DNA from 2 places in the Labilibaculum antarcticum genome. Region 2 is predicted to be linked to the other one. Evidence: riboswitches for the same ligand, from Rfam matches in the RefSeq annotation. Region 2 holds a riboswitch; the other holds the start of a gene.
What was found. Region 2 has a riboswitch for cobalamin ahead of ALGA_RS17030 (TonB-dependent receptor plug domain-containing protein). Riboswitches for the same ligand answer to the same signal wherever they lie in the genome.
Positions count from the first base shown of each region.

Region 1: linked by a shared signal. The riboswitch ahead of ALGA_RS17860 (hypothetical protein) and the one ahead of ALGA_RS17030 (TonB-dependent receptor plug domain-containing protein) in region 2 are both predicted to bind cobalamin.

Region 1 is NZ_AP018042.1:4,490,300-4,494,519, forward strand. It holds gene ALGA_RS17850 (AMP-binding protein) at 1-717, shown strand, start outside; gene ALGA_RS23020 (hypothetical protein) at 960-1,118, opposite strand; cobalamin riboswitch at 1,579-1,779, shown strand; gene ALGA_RS17860 (hypothetical protein) at 1,811-2,032, shown strand; gene cobA (uroporphyrinogen-III C-methyltransferase) at 2,134-2,907, shown strand; gene ALGA_RS17870 (sirohydrochlorin chelatase) at 2,913-3,770, shown strand; gene cobI (precorrin-2 C(20)-methyltransferase) at 3,792-4,220, shown strand, end outside.
Region 2 is NZ_AP018042.1:4,294,815-4,299,034, forward strand. It holds gene ALGA_RS17020 (iron ABC transporter permease) at 1-655, shown strand, start outside; gene ALGA_RS17025 (ABC transporter ATP-binding protein) at 666-1,700, shown strand; cobalamin riboswitch at 1,819-2,024, shown strand; gene ALGA_RS17030 (TonB-dependent receptor plug domain-containing protein) at 2,186-4,220, shown strand, end outside.

The DNA of each region.
Region 1 (4,220 bases), 200 kb from region 2:
AAATTAACCTTTTTTGGTATTGGTGGTGCGAAATTGAATTCGCAAGTTGAGCTTTTTTTACGTGAAGCAAAATTTCCATATGCCATTGGTTACGGATTAACCGAAACAGCACCATTAATTGCTGGAAGCGGTCCGGCAATTACTAAATTTAAATCGACAGGCCCTGCTTTAGTCGGAGTTGAGCTGAAAATCAATAATCCTGATCCTATTACTCAAATTGGTGAAGTTTGGGCAAAAGGGGATAATGTAATGATGGGTTATTATAAAGAACCTGAGAAAACCAAAGAGGTGCTTACAGAGGATGGTTGGTTTAAAACCGGAGATCTCGCAAAAATGGATAAGGACAATTACTTATACATTGAAGGTCGTTTAAAAAATATGATCGTAGGAGCAAGTGGTGAAAATATTTATCCGGAAGAAATTGAATCGGTAATCAATAACTTTAAGCATGTAGTCGAATCTGTAGTTATTGAACAGAAAGGCAAATTAGTCGCAATGGTTCATTTTAATTATGAGGAGCTGGAACAGCAATATCATAATGTTAAAAAAGAGATGGGTAATTATGTTGATCTTACAGTCGATGAATTGATGCAGGAGTTACAGGTATATGTGAACTCCCGGGTGAACAAATTTTCACAGGTTCAATTGATCGTGGCTCACGTTGATCCATTTCAGAAAACAGCAACACATAAAATAAAACGATTTTTATACTATTAGAAATACAAAAGGCTGATGAAAATCAGCCTTTTTTTTTGCCTTGTATTTTGTATCGATTCTTCAAGTGACCAACTGTAAATAAGGGAAGTGTCTCCAGTGAATTTTTTTTTCCGGTCGATTTCGGTCAGGGCCTCGAATTCCGGACCAAACCTTTCAAATGCGCTCATAAATCCAAAATATCTATCCGGAATATCCTTTACCATTTTACCAACCAACGAGACGGCCTTTTTCGAGATGATTAATCAAGAAACATTAACTGCACCAACGATATCAGTCACGATATTAGATGCATCACCTGCTACTCCTGTTTCTATATCTTTTAATATTTCACCTAAATCTCTTTGGCTTTTTCTTGTGAGTCTTAAGTAGATATGAACATTTAATTCTCTGTCTTTAAGCATTTTTCTGCTTAGGATATATAAGCCTTCAGAACCCGGTTGATTGGAGTCTAAGAAATATTCATTATCATGACGCTTACTTTAAACGGTTCTAGAGGAATTGTAGTCGCCATTATTTTATCCGCTTCGATTGTGTGATCTGCAATTATTACAAAGTGTAATTGCCCGCTTTTCTTTGGGCGGTAAATTCGAATTCCATCAATTTACAGTCTTACTTTACTCATGATAATAGAAGTTTAGATTAGCATAAATGTAGAGAACATCATATTATGACACATAATAAAATATAGGTGTGGATGTTTTCTTTTATGTTCTGGACTAAACTTGTAAAATATGTTTCTCGACAGATGTGAGACTTATTTCATATTTGTATGTGTCAGATTATCAGGATAGATTGTGGTTGGTGTTATTCGAAGCTCAATAATGATGTGAGGAATGCTTAAAATCTTGAATTAATATTGATACATTTGTTTCGCGATTTGGCAATATCCTATCACTTGATTTGATATTAAAGAGGGAATCCGGTTTGAGTCCGGAACTGTACCCGCAGCTGTAATCTCTATACCAAACTCTGTTGCATGATGTCACTGTATCTTATGGAAGATATGGGAAGGCGCAACAAGAGGGAGAAAGTCAGAAGACCTGCTTAAAAGCAATTTTGTTTAATCGATACTTTCGGGACTAAAAGTTAGATTATGAAGAGAAAGACTATGTTTATGCCTAAGTGGCATATTATGCTTGGTTCGTTAATTCGGAACCAAATTTTAAAATTTAGATCGGTTATAGATGACACTCTGTTCATCTCGTTTATTGATAAAACGAACTGGTTAACTCCAAAACTTTATGAAAGAGCGAAGGCAGAAAAATGCGATTCGCAAAAGTTTAATTTTTGGAGCCTAAGATTACTCCCAAATTAATACAATTTAATAATTCAGCTTGTTGTTTTCAACAGGACCGAATTGTTGTACTCATAACTTAAAGGCAAACTACCGTTTGTATACTTTAAAATCAAGATGAAATGAATCCTAAAAGAGGTAAAGTGAGCATTGTTGGTGCTGGTCCGGGCGATCCTGAATTAATCACACTGAAGTCTATTCGCGCCATTGAAAATGCAGACGTAGTACTATATGATTATTTGGTAAACAAGGAATTGTTAGCCTATTGTAAATCTGATTGTGAAATTATTTACGTTGGGAAAAGGAACAAACAACATACCTATCCACAGGAAGAGATCAATGGAATGCTGATTGAGTTAGGATTAGCAGGAAAGAAGATTGTACGATTGAAAGGTGGAGACCCATTCGTATTTGGTCGTGGCGCGGAAGAGATATTGGGTTTGAAAGAACATGACATTGAGTTTGAAGTGATTCCTGGTATTACGGCAGGATTTGCTGTTCCTGGAGCCGCTGGTATTCCTGTTACATTGAGAAATGTGGCTTCTTCAGTAGCTTTTTTCACAGGACATCAGTGTGATAATCACAAAACAGAAATTCAGTGGGATAAGATTGCTACGGGTATTGATACTCTTGTTTTCTATATGGGGGTTACACAGGCAGCACGAATTGTTCGAAATCTGATGGCAAATGGCAGGAAACCAGAAACACCGGTTGCCATGATTCGTTGGGGAACTTTGCCGGAACAGGAAGTGCTAAAAGGAACTTTAGGAAATATTGTGGCAAAGATGGAGGAGCATGATTTTAAACCACCGGCAATATTTATTGTTGGGGAAGTAGTCGCCTATTCAGAACAATTATCACCACTGATTAATCAAATGGCCGAAACAGAAATTTGATAGCTATGAACAGAAAAGGAATTTTACTGTGTGGGCATGGAACCCGCAAAGAAAGAGGAGCAAGAGCTTTTCAAGAGTTTGCAGAGCGATTTGCGTCTCAAGTTACGGATTATGAGGTTGAATATGGATTTTTGGAGCTGTCTGAACCGGATTTTGAGACGGGTGTGAAGCGATTGCTTGAAAAAGGAGTCTTAGAGATTATTGCTATTCCTGTCTTTTTATTTACAGGAGTGCATATGGAAAGAGATATTCCTTATGCCTTAAATGGCCTTCAGGATAAATATAAGGTGAAGATTCAGTTGGCCAATTACATCGGGACATGTAATGAAATGGTTGAGTACGGAGTGCAGCTCATAAGTGAAACTCTTAAAAATAAGGATTGGAAGATTGATGATACTGCATTTCTGGGACTAGGTATTGGAGCTTCCAAAGCCGAGGCCAATGCCGATTTGGCGAAGATGACCCGTTTGATTCAGGAAAAACAGAATTATCCTTTTGCTGTTAATGCCTACACGAGCAACATGACTTATCCGGCATTGCCTGTGGTATTGGATTGGTTGAAGGTCTTGCCGTTTAAAAATATTGTGATGTTGCCTTTTGTATTTTTTCCTGGAGTTTATATGGATAAAGCAAATGATACGATGGAGGTTTTTGCAAAAGAAAATCCGGATAAGAACATCGCAATTGCACCCTTGTTAGGTGATGTGAATGGATTGTTTGAGGTATTGAATACAAGATTACAAGAAGTGTTAGACGGAAAAGTTGATTTGGTAGCAACTACTGTTTTAACCGGGGTGGAGCCACACAATCATCATGGACACGATCACGGGCATAGTCATGATCACGGACATCATCATCAATAATAGAAGAGGGGAATAAAAGATATGAGCGGAAAAGTGTTTGGTGTAGCGTTAGGACCGGGAGATCCTGAGTTAATAACGGTGAAAGCCTTGAATTGTTTGAAGAAATCGGAGAAGATTTACTATCCGGCAACGCAATCATCAAAAGGAAATCAGGATAGTTTTTCATTGGTGATTTTGAAGCAATTGGATGTAGAGGAGAAGAAATTCATCCCTATTAATGTACCGATGAGTAAAGATCGATCGCATGCGGTGAAGGCTTATGCTGATTTGTTTTTAAAAGTACAGAAAGATGTTGAAGAAGGCAAACAGGTATCAGTTGTGAGTGAAGGTGATATCTCATTTTTCAGCACATTTTCCTATTTGCTTGAAGATTTCAGGAAGAATAGTGTCGATTTTGAGATGATTCCGGGAGTTCCGGCATTTATTTTAGGAGGCTCGGTAGGCAAACTG
Region 2 (4,220 bases):
TGTTTCAGCCGTTGTTGGTGCATCGGTAGTGTTTATGCTTGTGGCCTTGGCATCCATCCGAATATCAGATAGTGTTTCATTACTAATTATTGGAATCATGTTTGGAAGCATTACTGGCGCCGTTGTAAATATTCTGCAATATTTTAGCGCCCCAGAACAAATACAAAGTTTTATAGTATGGACTTTTGGAAGCTTGGCAGGTGTTACATGGAATGAAATGCAAGTAATGGCACCCATAGTTTTTTGCGGATTAATTATTGCCTTTTTTCTGATAAAACCCTTGGATGCACTTTTATTGGGCGAGAATTATGCTCGTGGTGTAGGTATTTCAGTGAATCGAACTAGAATTGCTGTTATTATAAGTACGGCATTAATCGCCGGAACTTTAACCGCATTTACAGGCCCTATTGCTTTTGTTGGTGTTGCGGTACCGCATATTGCCCGATCAATTTTTAGAACAGCAAGCCATAAGGTATTAATGCCAGCGGTAATACTAATAGGAGCTGCAATAATGCTTGCTTGCGATATTATTTCTCAAATTCCAGGGAATCAAAATACATTGCCAATTAATTCGGTAACAGCCTTATTTGGAGGGCCAGTTGTAATTTGGGTGATTATGCGTAGTAGAAATGTAAAGGCTTCTTTTGCCGGTTAGTGGGGGATTTATGAGCGATATAAAAGAGATGCAAAAAAACATACTGGTAACGAAGGATCTTTCAATTGGGTACAAGCAGGGGAGAAAGGATAATTTGTGCTTGCTTTCTGATATAAACCTAACAATTAGGCGAGGCGAAATGGTTTGTCTTTTAGGTCCAAACGGAGCGGGCAAGTCAACGCTCATGCGAACCATTGCCGGAATTCAATCGCCCTTGGCGGGATATACCTTAGTAGAAGGGATACCTATTCGGGATCGAAATTACAAAGAGATTGCGCAGCTATTAAGTATTGTGCTAACTGAAAGAATTGATGTGGGAAATCTGACCGTTTACCATATCGTTTCGTTAGGGCGTCATCCTTATACTTCATGGATGGGACGTTTATCGGAAGAAGACAACGATAAAATAAAATGGGCTTTGGAGCAAGTGGGTTTGATGCACTATGCCGATCATTTTATCAATCAGTTGAGTGATGGTGAACGACAACGTGTAATGATTGCCAAAGCTTTGGCGCAGGATACGCCACTCATCATGCTGGATGAACCTACTGCTCACCTGGATTTACCAAATCGTGTTGACATCATGCGTTTGTTGCATCGTTTGGCTCGTGAAACGAATAAGGCCATTTTACTTTCTACTCATGAACTGGATTTAGCCCTTCAGGCAGCAGATGTTATTTGGTTAATGGCATTAGGCAAGCCTATAAAAATAGGTGCTCCCGAAGATTTGGTTTTGAATGGAAGCATCGAAGAAACTTTTCACAACAAGTCCTTTATCTTCGATCGAAAAACAGGCAATTTTATTATGAATTACCAAAAGAAACAGAAAATTCAGGTTTTGGGTAATGATGTAATGGGTTTCTGGACTCAAAGAGCTTTGTCGCGTGAAGGTTATCAAGTGACTTGTGAAGAAGCCGGTAATTGCTCTGTAAAATTGCTTGAAGATATTATGGAGTGGGAAATTCATAAAAATGGAGAAACGCTTACTTGTAAAAGCATAGAGGAATTGTTAGCCTATCTTCGAACCTCTTTTTCTACTGATTAATTCAAAAATCAAAAATTCCAAGTAAAATGATGCAACGATTAGTTCTCTGAATAAATGAGTTTCGAATGTTGTATTTTTTTTATGTCGTATAGAATAGAAATAAAACGTCAAAATTTTTATACATTTGCCCTGCATTTGGTATTTCATCTCTCATTATCGAGAATGAAATGAAAAGGGAATTCGGTGAGAATCCGAGACTATACCCGTAGCTGTAAGTTCTGTTACAAGCTTTTTGAAAGTCCTATGCCACTGTTCCAATTTCGGAATGGGAAGGCCTCAAAAAGTAGAACAAGTCAGAAGACCTGCCTTTGCAAATCAATAGTCATTGCTTTCGGGAAAAAGAGCAAGTGAACGAAAACTTTATCAGCATTGATATAAGGATTGATCTGCCATGACTGGTTCGATATGTCTTGTTGAGAAATTTTCTTTTAGCTCCCTGTCTGCATTGCAATAGTTAAACTTATTTTCATTTTATTCTTAAAAACATGAAAAGAACATTTTTAACCGCTTTTGCATTGCTGTCATTATTTAATTCTGCAGTAAAAGCTGATGTAGTTCCAAACCCAATCGACGAAACGAAGGTTGTGAAGCACCTCAATTTATCAGAGGTAACAATTAATGCGTCACGTGTGAATGCTACGGTAAAAGACCTGCCTCAAAAAATTGAGATTATTACCAAACGAATGATTGAGGCTTCGCCAGCCGTTGATGTTGCGGGTTTATTAAAGCGTTCGGCAGCAGTAGATATTCTTCAGTATCCTGGAGTATCGGCCGTTGTAAGTATGCGCGGATTTAGCCCTTCACCAAGCGTAAAGTATACTACAATACTAATTAATGGAAAACCTTCTGGTACTGATAATATTGCAAGTATTGATTTACAGAATGTAGAGAGAGTGGAAATATTAAAAGGACCTTTTTCGGCACAATACGGATCTGCCGCTATGGCGGGTGTTATTAATATTGTTACCAAGAATAGTTCTGGAGAAATACGGGGTCAGCTAGCCATGGAATATGGAAGTTTTCATAGGTCAAAAGTGAATTTGGCTTTAGGTGGTTCTTTATCTGAAGTTTTGGATTTCGACTTGGGATTTTCATACAACAATCAAGCTAAGGATTATAAGACAGGAGAAAATAATTTGTATGATGAGAAATCTGCTAAATCGATATTGGATGCAAGTACCTATGGTGAGCGAATGGAGAATTCTCAATTCACAACTTACAATTTAAATTCACGTTTGGGAATTGTACTGGCTGAGAACTGGAAACTAAATGTAAATGGTGGATATTATAAGGGAAAGGATATCGAAACGCCTGGTAATTTTTGGCATACAGGAGGAATGGACAAAAAGGACATTGAACGTTTTACAACAGGCTTCGATTTGATGGGTAAGATGAACGGACATCAAATCGAATTCTCGCCTTTTTATTCGAATGAAGAGAATAAGACTTACGATGTTGGCTCCGATGGTTATGGGGATTTTGAGAGTGTTTACAAAACCTACGGTTTTCAATTGAATGACTCTTATCAAATCGGAAATCATAGTTTGGCTGTTGGGTTAGATAATAAAACCGAAAGGTATGAGAGTATGAACTTTGATACCTCTGGAGCGATAGAGGCACCATATCAACCGGATTATAAAAATATAGCCACAGGGATCTATGGGCAGGCTCAATTTAAATTATTGAACGATAAATTGAATTTTATGCTCGGACTGCGAGGCGATAATATCAAATTTAAACTTGATGCTGATAATTTGTTGGGAAATGAGAAGAGTGAAGAGGATTATTGGGTATTCACAAAAAATATTGGTGCAAAATATGAACTAATAAAAGGATTTTCAACCCATGCTAGTTGGGGAGATGCTTTTTTAGCTCCTAAAGCTTATCAAGTTGCTGGTGTATATACTCGAGGAACGACTACCACAGAAGGGAATTCTGATCTTGATCCGGAGAAATCGAACACTTTGGATTTTGGGTTTGGCTATGACAACTATAAGAAAGGAATTAAATTGGATGTAACTTATTTTACGACCCATCACAAGGATAAGATTATCAAAAGTACCTTGCCAAATCACAATTCAACCTATATAAATGCACAGAGTGCAGATATGAATGGTCTGGAATTACTTGCGTCTTATGATATTGGAGCTCTAAAAGATTATGACTATTCATTACGTGTATTTGTAAACTATACACATTTGATCGATGCAAAAGTAAAGTATCAAGACTCGGAAGGAAATGATTTGACAGGAGAAATGAGATACGTACGTGATAATACAGCTTCTTTTGGTGTCGAATTTGATAATTTGAAAGGATTTTCAACACAATTAATGGGTCGGTACATTGGTCATAGATATGAAAACAATTATATGTATTTGGCCGATTACTCCAATTATCCGACTGTTGCAAAGCAAGCAATTGTGTTTAATAATGAAGAGGTTCGTCCTGATTTAATAAATGAAGAGTTACTACGTCACCCTGTTTCAATGGAATTTGATTATTCTACAAGTTATACATTCA